Sinorhizobium meliloti: one gene and its partner. The protein of the gene in region 1 interacts with the protein of each later gene in a pairwise test. Links are inferred from orthologs where the notes say so. Each region holds a gene or a part of one and is shown on either strand. Other genes may lie near its edges.

What was found.
Region 2: the proteins of cyoB (region 1) and JOH52_RS06710 interact in binary tests that used the Escherichia coli proteins (3 or more experiments, as listed by UniProt). The link is inferred for Sinorhizobium meliloti from one-to-one orthologs.

The regions. Positions count from the first base shown.
Region 1 is NZ_JAGIOS010000002.1:520,840-528,075, forward strand. The notes cover bases 3,102-6,001. They hold cyoB (cytochrome o ubiquinol oxidase subunit I), read left to right. Parts: upstream 3,102-3,496; coding sequence 3,497-5,506; downstream 5,507-6,001. Other genes in these bases: cyoA (ubiquinol oxidase subunit II), read left to right, coding at 3,102-3,459; cyoC (cytochrome o ubiquinol oxidase subunit III), read left to right, coding at 5,503-6,001. In the rest of the region: JOH52_RS21375 (hypothetical protein), read right to left, coding at 1-49; JOH52_RS21380 (DUF3008 family protein), read right to left, coding at 263-451; JOH52_RS21385 (MFS transporter), read right to left, coding at 659-1,999; more of cyoA, read left to right, coding at 2,299-3,101; more of cyoC, read left to right, coding at 6,002-6,135; cyoD (cytochrome o ubiquinol oxidase subunit IV), read left to right, coding at 6,132-6,533; JOH52_RS21410 (SURF1 family protein), read left to right, coding at 6,669-7,236. UniProt on the Escherichia coli protein: Cytochrome bo(3) ubiquinol oxidase is the terminal enzyme in the aerobic respiratory chain of E.coli that predominates when cells are grown at high aeration.
Region 2 is NZ_JAGIOS010000001.1:1,418,689-1,425,894, reverse strand. Bases 2,484-5,353 are described here. They hold JOH52_RS06710 (pyridoxal phosphate-dependent aminotransferase), read left to right. Parts: upstream 2,484-3,237; coding sequence 3,238-4,470; downstream 4,471-5,353. Other genes in these bases: aptA (omega-aminotransferase AptA), read left to right, coding at 5,353-5,353; JOH52_RS06705 (cupin domain-containing protein), read right to left, coding at 4,659-5,207; amaB (L-piperidine-6-carboxylate dehydrogenase), read left to right, coding at 2,484-3,221. Also shown: 2-oxoadipate dioxygenase/decarboxylase HglS, read left to right, coding at 1-222; JOH52_RS06720 (FAD-binding oxidoreductase), read left to right, coding at 233-1,654; more of amaB, read left to right, coding at 1,689-2,483; more of aptA, read left to right, coding at 5,354-6,690; JOH52_RS06695 (glycerate kinase type-2 family protein), read right to left, coding at 6,769-7,206. UniProt on the Escherichia coli protein: Shows aminotransferase activity with methionine and histidine as substrates, and to a lesser extent also with phenylalanine.

The DNA of each region.
Region 1 (7,236 bases):
CAACGGCTTTTTCCGCGTCCGCATCCGCGGAAGCCCTGCTATCGTCCATTCGCCCGTCCTTAATCACGACCCGGATCCTGCTACAGAATATTGTTCCCGCTTACCGCTGTAAATCATCAAAACGGCGGGCGTGAAAGGGCTACAGCCATGGTGAGCTGAAACATTCTTCCGACCGTGAGGGTAAACCGGAAACTTTATACCTCGGCCCGAATACCGTTTACCGACGCGTTCCGCAAGCGCACCGCGCTTTCAGCATGCGCGGTTACTTGTCCGAGACGTGTTCCTTCTTTCCCTTGCGCTTGGTCGAGGCCATTTCCTCGAGTTCCTTCTCGGTCATGGACTCTTCCATGCCCTTAGAGGCGCCCTTGAGTTCGCTCTTCTTCTTCTCGCCTCGTTTGGCGGCAAGGGCCGCGCCGGCGGCCTTCTGCTGCGCCTTCGACTTTGCAGGCATGGCTCCTTTCTCCTTTCGGTGCATGGCACTCACCGCAATGCACGGAACCAGTTCGCTCCCGCACCGCGCGTCGCTGCCGGAACCGGCGAGACTCGATTATGTTCCGCCGTTCGAGCGAGCTTTACGGTTCTGGTCGGCGGAAACAATGACGGAAGCTCGGGGGCACATGGCGGGACGGGAACGAAGGCGCTTCCGTCCCGATTTCCTCTATTCGTTGTCGATCTCCAGTTTCTTGCTGAAGACCAGCGCGAGGATCGTGCAAAGGGCGCCGGAGAGAAGATAGTAGCCCGCGAAGGCGAGCCCGAAGCGGCTGGTCAGCCCTAGTGCCACCAGCGGCGCAAAGCCTGCGCCGATCAGCCAGGACAGGTCCGAGGTGAGCGCCGCCCCCGTATAGCGGTAGGCCTTGCCGAAGCGCGACGCAACGGCTCCGGCGGCCTGGCCGAAGGAGAGGCCTAGGATCGTGAAGCCGACGATCACGAAGACATCGCGACCGGTGGCGCCAGCCTGGAGCAGCACCGGGGCGACGAAGCTGAAGATCGCGATCAGGACCGCGCAAATTCCGAGGTGATTGCGCCGGCCGATACGATCGGCAATCAGCCCGGAAGCGATGATGGCGAGGATGCCGCAGACCGCGCCGAGGAACTGCACCATCAGGAACGAACTTGCGCCATGATCCGTGTAGATTTCCACCCAGCTGAGCGGAAACACGGTCACCAGATGGAAGAGAGCGAAGCTTGCAAGCGGGACGAAGGCGCCGACGAGGACGTTGCCTCCATTTACCCTGAGCACTTCCGTGACCCGGGCCGCCTGAAGTTCGTGCAGGTCGAGCAGCGTTCCGAATTCCTTGGTCATGACGAGCCGCAGGCGCGTGAACAGCGCGACGACGTTGATCGCAAAGGCTACGAAGAACGGGTAGCGCCAACCCCAGGCGAGAAAGTCCGCTTCCGAAATCGACACGAGAAAATAGGCGAAGAGGGCGCTGGCGAGCATGAAGCCGAGGGGCGCGCCCAGCTGCGGAATCATCGCGTACCAGCCGCGATGGTGCTGCGGCGCGTTCAGAGCGAGAAGCGAGGCGAGCCCGTCCCAGGCGCCGCCAAGCGCAAAACCCTGACCGAGACGAAAGACGGCAAGGAGCACGATGGACCAGGCGCCGAGCGTCGCATAGCCCGGCAGGAAGGCAATCGAGGCCGTCGAGCCTCCGAGAAGGAAAAGTGCGATCGTCAGCTTGACGCCTCGGCCGTAAGTCCGGTCGATGGCCATGAAGACCAGCGAACCGACCAGTCTTGCAACGAAGGCGAGCGAAAAAATGGCGAAGGAGTAGAGCGTCGCCGTCAGCCGATCGGGGGCGAAAGGAAAGAAGAGCTGCGGAAAGACGACCACCGAGGCTATGCCATAGACGAAGAAGTCGAAGAATTCCGCTGCCCGGCCGATGACGACGCCGATGGCGATATTGCCGGCGGATACGGGCGTGTCGTCGTGAATGCGCCGCGCGTCGCGCTCCATCGAAGAGGACGACGGTCCCAGGGACTGTTGCATTGCACTGCTCATCAAACGCCTCCCGCGCTCGCACGGGGGCTAAGAACATGCGGTGTTCCGCCGCACCCGCTCGTACTCTCAAGATGAGAGCGCAAGGCTCCCTTGGAGGGATCTTGACCAATCAACCGTTCATATCAAGGGGAGAAACGCGAAATAATGCGTTTCACGTCCTCACTGTCTGCAAGCGGCGGAAGATGCTGCGTCGCAAAACGACTGCGGCGGATTGCTGCAGTGCGACCATCGACCTCATACCTTTCCCATCCACTCTACTTTAGTCGCAGGGCCGTCGAAACAAAATAGAGCTCCGAGCCGTGCCAGAACTGTTGAAGTTTTCCCGCCGCCTCGCCGTTTTGCCGCTTTTCCTCGTGATGGCGGGATGCGACATGGTGGTGATGTCGCCATCCGGCGATATCGCTGCGCAGCAACGCGATCTGATCGTCATATCGACGATCCTCATGCTGCTGATCATCGTCCCGGTCGTTTTCCTGACGCTTTTCTTCGCTTGGCGGTATCGGCGGTCCAACACGAGCGCCACCTACGATCCGGAGTGGCACCACTCGACGGCGCTCGAGGTGGTGATCTGGTCGGCACCGCTTGCGATCATCATCGCGCTCGGGGCGATTACCTGGATCAGCACGCACAAGCTCGACCCCTATCGACCGCTCGACCGGCTGGATGCGGAAAGGGCGATCCCCGCGGATGCCAGACCGCTCACCGTCGAGGTCGTGGCGCTCGACTGGAAATGGCTGTTCTTCTATCCCGACCTCGGGGTCGCGGCCGTCAACGAGCTCGCAGCGCCCGTCGACGTTCCGATCCATTTCAAGATCACCGCCTCCTCGGTGATGAACTCCTTCTATATTCCGGCCCTTGCCGGCCAGATCTATGCGATGCCGGGCATGGAAACAAAGCTCCACGCGGTGATCAACAAGCCGGGCGAATATGAAGGCTTCTCGGCCAATTACAGCGGCGACGGCTTTTCCCACATGCGCTTCAAGTTCCACGGGCTCGACCGGCAGGGCTTCGACGATTGGGTCGCGCGGGTGAAGGCGCAGGGAACCGCGCTCAACCGCGACGCCTATCTGAAGCTCGAAAAGCCGAGCGAAAGGGAGCCGGTCCGCTATTACGCCGCGGTCGAGGACGGCTTGTATCGGGCAATCCTCAATCTATGCGTCACACCCGGCAAGATGTGCATGGAGGAGATGATGCACATCGACATGATGGGGGGCGCCGGCAAGGAGAGCGCCGAGAACCGGGAAAAGCTGGAATACGACAACAGGCATTCCCTGGCGGAAGGAGCACCGGCCGCAACGCACCCGGCGACGGGCACACCCGCGCGCAGCCAGCAGGAGCCGCAGGGCACTGGCGCCGAGGAGCCGATGCAGCACGATATGCCCATGGGAGGACACGAGGGACACTCGATGCCGGGCATGAACCATCAGAGCGATCCGGCACCGCCGCAGCTCAACCATTGAACACGGCGCGTTGCGCCAACGATTGAACAGGTTTCCGATGTTCTCCGATCCAGATTTTCTGAAGCTCATCTTCGGCCGGCTTACCCTCGACGCGATCCCTTATCACGAGCCGATCCTCGTCGTGACCTTTCTCGCCGTCGCGCTCGGCGGCATCGCGCTGATCGGCCTCATCACCTATTACCGCTTCTGGGGGACGCTCTGGCGCGACTGGCTGACGAGCGTCGACCACAAGAAGATCGGCATCATGTACATCATTCTCGCGCTGGTGATGCTGCTGCGCGGATTTTCCGACGCGATCATGATGCGGCTGCAGCAGGCGATGGCCTTCGGCGGCTCGGAAGGCTACCTGCCGCCGCATCACTACGACCAGGTCTTCACCGCACACGGCGTGATCATGATCTTCTTCATGGCGATGCCCTTCGTGACGGGGCTGATGAACTTCGTCGTGCCGCTGCAGATCGGCGCGCGCGACGTCTCCTTCCCCTTCCTCAACAATTTCAGCTTCTGGATGACGACGGCCGGCGCGATCATCATCATGCTGTCGCTCTTCGTCGGCGAGTTCGCGCGGACCGGATGGCTTGCCTATCCGCCGCTGTCGGGCGCGGACTACAGCCCCGGCGTCGGGGTCGACTATTACATCTGGGGCCTGCAGATCGCCGGCATCGGAACGACGCTGTCGGGGATAAACCTCATCGCCACCATCGTGAAGATGCGCGCCCCCGGCATGACGATGATGAAGATGCCGGTCTTCACCTGGACGTCGCTCTGCACCAATGTGCTGATCGTCGCCACCTTCCCGGTGCTGACCGCGACGCTGGCGCTGCTTACGCTCGACCGCTATGCCGGCACGAACTTCTTCACCAACGACCTCGGCGGCAATCCGATGATGTATGTCAACCTCATCTGGATCTGGGGCCATCCGGAGGTCTACATCCTCATCCTGCCGGCCTTCGGCATTTTCTCGGAAGTCGTCGCGACCTTCTGCGGCAAGCGGCTCTTCGGCTATGCCTCGATGGTCTATGCCACGGTCGTCATCACCATCCTCTCCTACATCGTCTGGCTGCACCACTTCTTCACCATGGGCTCGGGTGCGAGCGTCAACGCCTTCTTCGGCATCACGACGATGATCATCTCGATCCCGACCGGAGCGAAGATGTTCAACTGGCTCTTCACCATGTATCGCGGCCGCATCCGCTACGAGGTGCCTATGCTGTGGACCATCGGTTTCATGGTGACCTTCGTCCTCGGCGGCATGACCGGCGTCTTGCTTGCCGTTCCGCCGGCCGATTTCGTCCTGCACAATTCGCTGTTCCTCATCGCCCACTTCCACAATGTCATCATCGGCGGCGTCGTCTTCGGGCTGATGGCAGGCGTCGTCTACTGGTTCCCGAAGGCCTTCGGATTCAGGCTCGATCCGTTCTGGGGCAAGATGTCCTTCTGGTTCTGGCTGACCGGCTTCTACTTCGCCTTCATGCCGCTCTACGTGCTCGGGCTCATGGGGGTCACGCGCCGCGTCAGCCAGTTCGAGGATCCCTCGCTGCAGATCTGGTTCGTCATCGCGGCCTTCGGCGCCTTCCTGATCGCGCTCGGCATCCTGTCGATGCTGATCCAGCTCGTCGTCAGCTTCGTGAGGCGCGAAGAGCTGCGCGACACGACCGGCGACCCCTGGGACGGGCGCACGCTCGAATGGTCGACCGCCTCGCCACCACCGGATTACAACTTCGCCTTCACCCCGCTCGTCCACGATCAGGACTCCTGGTGGGATATGAAAAAGCGCGGCCACAGCCGGCCGCTTGTAGGCTTTAAGCCGATCCACATGCCGAAGAACACCGGCACAGGCGTCATCCTCGGAGCGATCAGCGTCGTCTTCGCCTTCGCCATGGTCTGGTACATGTGGTGGCTGGTGATCCTCTCCTTCGTCGCCATGGCGGCGATCGCCATCGGCCACACCTTCAATTATGACCGCGACTTCCACATTCCCGCAAACGTCGTCGCCGACACAGAGGGCAAGCGGACCGAAGCGCTTGCCGCCGAGGTGCAAGCATGACCGAGTTCCATACCGAACGCGCGCTCGATGAGGGACAGGCGCCGGCCTTCTACCTGACGGAGGAGCATCACCCCGAAGGGAGCACGATGCTCGGCTTCTGGCTCTATCTGATGAGCGACTGCCTGATCTTCGCGGTTCTCTTCGCCACCCATGCGGTTCTCGGCCGCAACTATGCCGCCGGCCCCTCGCCCGCCGATCTCTTCGACCTGCCGCTCGTCGCGGTGAACACGTCGATGCTGCTTTTCTCCTCGATCACCTACGGCTTCGCCATGCTGGCGATGGAACGTTACGAGAAAAAAGCGACGCTCACCTGGATGGCCGTCACCGCGCTCTTCGGCATCGCCTTCGTCGGGCTCGAGTTCTACGAGTTCGCGCATCTGCTCCATGAGGGCGCCGGACCGCAGCGTAGCGCCTTCCTGTCGTCTTTCTTCACGCTCGTCGGCACGCACGGCCTGCACGTGACCGCCGGCATCGTCTGGATGTTCGTGCTCATGGCGCAAGTCGCAAAGCGCGGACTGATCCCGGAAAACAAGCGCCGCCTCATGTGCCTTTCGATGTTCTGGCACTTCCTCGACGTCGTCTGGATCGGCGTCTTTTCCTTCGTCTATCTGATGGGAGTTCTCGGATGAGTACGCACGCACCTTCGCACGAGGACGCTTTCGAGGCCCATCACGGCCACAGCCATGGTCACGACGCGGGACACGGAACGCTGAAGAGTTACGCGACCGGCTTCGTCCTCTCCGTCATCCTGACCGCGATCCCCTTCTGGCTGGTGATGGCCGACATTCTCGACAGCGCCGTCCTCACCGCCGCGATCATCATGGCCCTCGGCGCCGTCCAGATCGTCGTCCACATGATCTTCTTCCTGCACATGAACACCCGTTCCGAGGGCGGCTGGACGATGATGGCGTTGATCTTCACGATCCTTCTCGTCGCCATCGCGCTTTCCGGCTCGCTCTGGGTCATGCATCATCTGAACACGAACATGATGCCGATGAGCCCGGAAATGATGAAGAACATGCCGTGAATCGGGACTTCGCCCCTCTCCTCGGGTTTAACCCGAGGACTAACCCTCTCCCCGCATGCAGGGAGAAGGTGGCGGCAGCCGGATGAGGGGGCGCAAGCCTCGATCATATTGGTTCCGCTTCGAAGCAAGAACGTCATGAGCGACACCGAACTCACCTCCAGCCCGCACTCCCGGCTCTCGCTTGCGATCCTCAGCATCCTCGGCCTCCTGCTCATCGCGGCTTTTGCTGCGCTCGGCACGTGGCAGCTCAAGCGCCTCTCCTGGAAGCTCGACCTGATCGCCCGGGTCGAGGAGCGCGTCCACGCGGCACCCATGCCTGTGCCGCCCCGCAACGACTGGCCGAACGTCAACGCCGCGCGAGACGAATACCGGCACGTCGCTCTCCAGGGCCGCTTCCTCAACGATAAGGAAACGCTGGTCTATGCCGCAACCGAACGCGGCGCCGGCTATTGGGTTGTGACGCCCCTTGCAGCTGCCGATGGGACGACGGTGCTCGTGAACCGCGGCTTCGTACCGACGGAGAGGCGTGAGGCATCGACGCGGCGGGAAGGCCAGATCGAGGGCGAAGCGAAGGTCACCGGCCTCATGCGCATGGACGAGCCTGACGGCTCGCTCCTGCAGTCGAACAGGCCCGGGGAAAACCGTTGGTATTCGCGCGACGTGGGTGCGATCGCTGCGGCGCGTGGCCTCTCCGAGGTCGCGC
Region 2 (7,206 bases), on another replicon or contig:
ATCGTCTATGAGGACTTCCTTCCCGTCAGCGCCGCCGGTATCTTCCAGTCGAACCTCGGCGACGGTGCGCAGCAGGAATTCGAAGCGAGCCCGAACCAGAAGCGCTTCGAGACCGATCTCGGCGTCGCCGTGCTCAACGAATTCGATCACTATGCCGGCATCGAGCAGGCATCGATCGAAGGCTGCCTCAAGGCGCTTACCGCCGCCATGGCAGCGGAGTGATACGCCGGCGATGATTGACGAGCACCATATCGACGCATTGACGAAGCTCCTTGGCGACAAGGGCGTCGTCACGCGTCGGGAGGACATGGAGGCTTACGAGGCCGGCGCACGCTACGACCGCGGCCGCGCGGCGGCCGTCCTGCGTCCGGTAACGACGGAAGAGGTCTCGGCCGCCGTCGGTTACTGCGTCCGCAGCGGCATCGCCCTCATCCCCCAGTCGGGCAATACGGGCCTCGTCTCGGGATCGACGCCGGACGAGTCCGGCAGCGAGGTCGTTGTCAGCCTCGACCGGCTGACCCGCCAATTCGCGCTCGACCTCGACAATCGCTCCGTGCGCGTCGATGCCGGCTTCCGCCTGTCCGAGCTCAATCGGCGCCTGGAGGAACACGGCCTGTTCTTCCCGATCGATCTCGGCGCCGACCCGCGGATCGGCGGCATGATCGCCACCAATACCGGCGGCTCGCGCTTCCTCAAATATGGCGACGTGCGCCGCAACACGCTGGGTCTGAAAGTGGTCCTCGCCGACGAGGCGGGCACGGTGCTCGACCTCGGCTCGGACCTGCGCAAGAACAATACCGGCGTCGACTGGAAGCAGATCTTCATCGGCACCTCGGGCGCCTTCGGCATCGTCACCGAATGCGTGCTCAATCTCGAGCGCCTGCCGAAGCAGACGGCGACCGCCTTCCTCGTGCCGGCGAGCGGCGCGCATGTCCTGCCGCTCCTGAAGGCCATGGAAGAGCGGCTCGGCGCCTATCTCTCGGCCTTCGAGGGAATGTCGAGGAACGCGATCGCCGCGGCCTTCGCCCATGTGCCGGCGCTGAAAAACCCCTTCCAAGGCGGCAAGGTCCCCGACTACGTGATCCTCGCCGAAATCTCCCGCACCTCGAGCCCGCGCGAAGGCGAGCAGCCGCTCGACGCGGTTCTCGAAAGCGTGCTCGCGGAGATATGGGAGATGGAAGAGGTACTGCTCGCCGATGCACTCGTCGGCCCGCCGCACGAGATCTGGGCGCTGCGCCATGCGCTTTCGGAGGGCGTAAAACACCTCGGCAAGCTGATCGCCTTCGATCTCTCCTTCCGCAGGGGTGACATCATGGCCTTCTGCGACCATATGAAGACGGAAATGCCGGAAAAATTTCCGGGCGTCACGGTCTGCGATTTCGGCCATATCGGCGACGGCGGCGTTCACTTCAACCTGGTCGTCGCCAAGGATAGTCCGCTACTGGCCGATGCGACCTTCGAGCAGCGACTGCGCGAATGGGTCTTTGCGGTGGCGGTCGAGCAATATCACGGCAGCTTCAGCGCGGAACATGCGCTCGGCCGCCGCAACCAGGCTTTTTACGATCTCTACACGCCGGAAAAACTGAAGAACATGGCGGCCGGCCTCAAGACGCTCACCTCGCCGGGCAAGCTCGGCAGCGTGCGCTTCGGTTAGGTCATCGCGCCAGTTACAAGACGGGAGTCACCACATGAACATTGCAGCCAAGAAAATCGATGTCGCGAGCGAGGCAGCCGCGCTCCTCGATAAAATGGGCGTCGCCAAGGACCTCTACACCGGCGGCGACATGCCGTCCTTCAGCCCGGTCACCGGCGAGAAGATCGCAAGTCTCAAGACCGTATCTGCCGCTGAAGCCGCCGGCAAGATCGAGAAGGCCGACGAGGCTTTCCGCGCCTGGCGCCTCGTACCGGCGCCCAAGCGCGGCGAACTCGTCCGGCTTCTCGGCGAGGAACTGCGCGCCTTCAAGGCCGATCTCGGCCGCCTCGTCTCGATCGAAGCCGGCAAGATCCCGTCCGAGGGCCTCGGCGAAGTGCAGGAGATGATCGATATCTGCGATTTCGCCGTCGGCCTTTCCCGCCAGCTCTACGGCCTGACGATCGCCACCGAGCGTCCCGGCCACCGGATGATGGAAACCTGGCACCCGCTCGGTGTCGTCGGCATCATTTCCGCCTTCAACTTCCCCGTCGCGGTCTGGTCTTGGAATGCAGCGCTCGCGCTCGTCTGCGGCGACGCCGTCGTCTGGAAGCCGTCGGAAAAGACGCCGCTTACCGCGCTCGCCTGCCAGGCGATCCTGGAACGCGCCATCGCCCGTTTCGGCGACGCTCCGGAAGGCCTGTCGCAGGTCCTGATCGGCGACCGGGCGATCGGCGAGGTTCTCGTCGACCATCCGAAGGTGCCGCTGGTTTCGGCGACCGGCTCCACCCGCATGGGCCGCGAGGTCGGTCCGCGGCTTGCCAAGCGCTTCGCCCGTGCGATCCTGGAACTCGGCGGCAACAATGCGGGCATCGTCTGCCCGTCCGCCGATCTCGACATGGCGCTGCGCGCCATTGCTTTCGGCGCTATGGGCACCGCCGGGCAGCGCTGCACGACCCTGCGCCGCCTCTTCGTCCATGAAAGCGTCTACGACCAGCTCGTGCCGCGCCTGAAGAAAGCCTATCAGTCGGTTTCGGTCGGCAACCCGCTGGAATCGGCCGCACTCGTCGGCCCCCTCGTAGACAAGGCGGCCTTCGACGGGATGCAGAAGGCGATCGCCGAGGCAAAGAACCATGGCGGAGCCGTCACCGGCGGCGAGCGCGTCGAGCTCGGCCACGAGAACGGCTACTACGTCAAGCCGGCACTGGTCGAAATGCCGAAGCAGGAAGGCCCGGTTCTCGAGGAAACCTTCGCGCCGATCCTCTACGTCATGAAGTACAGCGACTTCGACGCGGTGCTCGCCGAGCACAATGCGGTTGCCGCCGGGCTTTCCTCCTCGATCTTCACCCGTGACATGCAGGAATCGGAACGCTTCCTCGCAGCCGACGGCTCGGATTGCGGCATCGCCAACGTCAATATCGGTACCTCCGGCGCCGAGATCGGCGGCGCGTTCGGCGGCGAAAAGGAGACCGGCGGCGGCCGAGAATCCGGCTCCGACGCCTGGAAGGCCTATATGCGGCGCGCCACCAACACGGTGAACTATTCGAAGGCTCTGCCGCTGGCGCAGGGCGTCTCTTTCGACATCGAATAATCGAACAGGATCGGCCATGACCATCAATGCAACGGTCAAGGAGGCGGGCTTTCAGCCCGCCTCGCGGATTTCCTCGATCGGAGTTTCGGAAATCCTGAAGATCGGCGCCCGCGCCGCCGCCATGAAGCGCGAAGGCAAGCCGGTGATCATCCTCGGCGCCGGCGAGCCGGATTTCGACACGCCGGAACACGTGAAGCAGGCCGCCTCGGATGCGATTCACCGCGGCGAGACGAAATACACCGCACTCGACGGCACGCCGGAACTGAAGAAGGCGATCCGCGAGAAATTCCAGCGCGAGAACGGGTTGGCCTACGAGCTGGACGAGATCACGGTCGCGACCGGCGCCAAGCAGATCCTCTTCAACGCCATGATGGCCTCGCTCGATCCGGGCGACGAGGTCATCATTCCGACGCCCTACTGGACCTCCTATTCGGACATTGTCCATATCTGCGAGGGCAAGCCGGTCCTGATCGCCTGCGACGCATCTTCCGGTTTCCGCCTGACGGCGGAAAAGCTTGAGGCGGCCATCACGCCGCGGACCCGATGGGTGCTCTTGAACTCGCCCTCCAATCCGTCGGGCGCCGCCTACAGTGCGGCCGACTACCGGCCGCTGCTCGAGGTACTTCTGAGGCACCCGCATGTCTGGCTGCTCGTCGACGACATGTATGAGCACATCGTCTATGACGGTTTCCGCTTCGTCACCCCGGCGCAGTTGGAGCCGGGCCTGAAGAACCGCACGCTGACCGTAAACGGCGTCTCGAAGGCCTATGCGATGACCGGCTGGCGGATCGGCTATGCCGGTGGCCCGCGCGAGCTCATCAAGGCGATGGCCGTCGTCCAGAGCCAGGCGACCTCATGCCCCTCTTCGATAAGCCAGGCGGCTTCGGTCGCGGCGCTCAACGGGCCGCAGGACTTCCTGAAAGAACGAACCGAGAGCTTCCAGCGCCGCCGCGATCTCGTGGTCAACGGCCTGAACGCGATCGACGGCCTCGACTGCCGCGTTCCCGAGGGTGCCTTCTACACCTTCTCCGGCTGCGCCGGCGTGCTCGGCAAGGTGACGCCATCAGGCAAGAGGATCAAAACGGATACGGACTTCTGCGCCTATCTTCTGGAAGACGCCCATGTCGCCGTCGTCCCGGGCTCGGCCTTCGGCCTCTCACCCTTTTTCCGCATCTCCTATGCAACATCGGAGGCGGAGCTGAAGGAGGCGCTCGAACGAATCGCTGCGGCTTGCGAGCGGCTTTCGTGAGCGGCTCGAATTGCCCCTCAACCGCCTGCCGGCACCTTCTCCCCGTTCCACGGGGAGAAGGGACTCGTGGCGCTCGCTCGTAACACCGCAACGGCTTCGGCAGGAAGGGGAGTAGCCCGCTTGTCCCTTCTCCCCGTCAGAACGGGGAAGAAGGTGCCGGCAGGCGGATGAGGGGCGTTCTTTCCCCTTCAAAACGTCGGCGGCGTACAGGCACTGATCACGTCGCAGGGCACCGGTCCGATACAGCGAAAGCGGTGCGGCCGCCGGCTTTCGAAATAATAGGCGTCGCCCGGCCCGAGGATGCGCCGCTCGTCATCGACGGTCACTTCGAGCCGGCCTGAAAGCACGATGCCGCCTTCCTCGCCCTCATGCACCAGCGGCACCTTGCCGGTATCCGCGCCCGGCTGGTAGCACTCCTTCAGGATCTGAAGGCTGCGGCCGAAAAGGTTGTCGCCGATCTGGCGATAGGAGATCGGTCCCTTGCCGATCTCCACCAGTTCCTCCGCCGCATAGAAAGCCCTGCGCGACTTCTCCGGCTCGAAGGAGAAGAACTCCGCAAGCCCGATCGGTATACCGTCGAGGATACGCTTCAGCGCCCCGACCGAGGGGTTCGATGCATTCGATTCGATCAGCGAGATGGTGGAGTTTGTAACCCCCGCCCGTTTGGCGAGTTCGCGCTGGGAAAGCTTGTGCCTCAGCCGCACCTGCCGCAGGCGGCTGCCGATATCGACGCTCATAGCGAACTCCGGTGTTGATGTTGTTTGAAATAGCGAAACTCTATCAAACTCCCTCGTGCAAATACAACGGCTTAGATGACCTTAGAAAAGGACTTGTTCGGAAATCCAAATCATGGCGTCAATCGGCTAACGACAGGAGGATGCCATGAACGCCCACAACAAGCCCAACGCTCCGGTTCTCGACAGCTACTGGATGCCCTTCACCGCCAACCGCCAGTTCAAGGCGGCACCCCGGCTGCTCGCCGCCGCCGAGGGCATGCACTACACCAGCGTCGACGGCCGGACGGTTCTCGACGGCACCGCCGGCCTCTGGTGCGTGAATGCCGGGCACGGCCGCCGGCAGATCGCCGCCGCGGTCGAGCGGCAGCTTTCGACCATGGACTTCGCGCCGTCCTTCCAGATGGGTCATCCGATCGCCTTCGACTTCGCCGAGCGGCTGGCCGAGATCGCGCCCGGCCCGGCTGGCACCAAGCTCGACCGGGTGTTCTTCACCGGCTCGGGCTCGGAATCCGTGGACACCGCGCTGAAGATGGCACTTGCCTATCAACGTTCGATCGGCCAAGGCACGCGCACCCGCCTCATCGGCCGCGAACGCGGTTATCACGGCGTCGGCTTCGGCGGCATCTCCGTCGGCGGCATCGTCAACAACCGCCGCGTCTTCCCGCAGCTTCCCGGGTCCGACCATCTGCGCCACACCCATGATCCGGCGAAGAACGCCTTCGTCAAAGGGCAGCCGGAGCATGGTGCGGAGCTTGCCGACGACCTCGAAAGGCTCGTGGCGCTCCACGGCGCCGAGACGATCGCCGCCTGCATCGTCGAGCCAGTCGCCGGCTCGACCGGCGTGCTGATCCCGCCGAAGGGCTATCTCGAGCGGCTGCGCGCGATCTGCGACAAGCACGGCATTCTCCTGATCTTCGACGAGGTGATCACCGGTTTCGGCCGGCTCGGTGCGGCCTTTGCGACCGACTATTTCGGCGTCACGCCGGACATCGTCACCACCGCAAAGGGGCTTACCAACGGTGCGATCCCGATGGGCGCTGTCTTTGCCAGCCGCAAGGTGCACGACGCGCTGATGCACGGCCCCGAAGGCCAGATCGAGCTCTTCCACGGCTATACCTATTCCGGCCATCCGGCCGCCTGTGCCGCCGGCATCGCCACGCTCGACATCTATCGCGACGAAGGCCTGATGACGCGCGCCGCCGAAATCGAGGGCGACTGGCACGAGGCGATGCATTCCATGAAAGGCCTGCCGCACGTCATCGACATCCGCACCATCGGCCTCATCGCCGGCATCGAGCTCCAGTCGCGCGACGGCGCGCCCGGCGCTCGCGCCTATGACGTCTTCGTCGATTGTTTCGAGCGGGGCCTGCTGATCCGCGTCACCGGCGACATCATCGCCTTCTCGCCGCCTCTGATCGCGGAAAAGCAGCATTTCGGCGAGATCGTCTCGATCCTTGCCGATGCGTTGAAGCGGGTGAAGTAACAGCGGTTCGCGCGCGGAATGACCCCTCCCCACGTTTGGGAGGGGCAATTTCAGGCCGTGCCATCCCCTTCCAGAAGTTCAGCGTATCAGGATCGCCCGCAGATCATTGACATTCGTCCCCGTCGGGCCGGGCACGAAGAGGTCGCCGCTGGCCGCGAAGGCCGTCCAGGCGTCATGGCCTGCGAGATGCGAACGGGGATCGGCGCCTGCCGCCCGCATCCGGCCAATGCTTGCGCCGTCGGCAAAGGCGCCGGCATTGTCCTCGGATCCGTCGATGCCGTCGGTGTCGGCGGCAAGCGCATCGATACCACCGATACCGTCGATGTCGAGCGCGAGCGACAGGAGGAATTCGCTGTTACGTCCGCCCTTACCGTAACGTTCGCCGGAAATCGTCACCGTCGTCTCGCCGCCGGAAAGCAGCACGACCGGCTTCGAAAAGGGACGGTTGCGCGAGGCCACTTCCCGCGCGAGCGCCGCATGCATGCGGCCGATGTCGCGCGCCTCGCCTTCGATCGC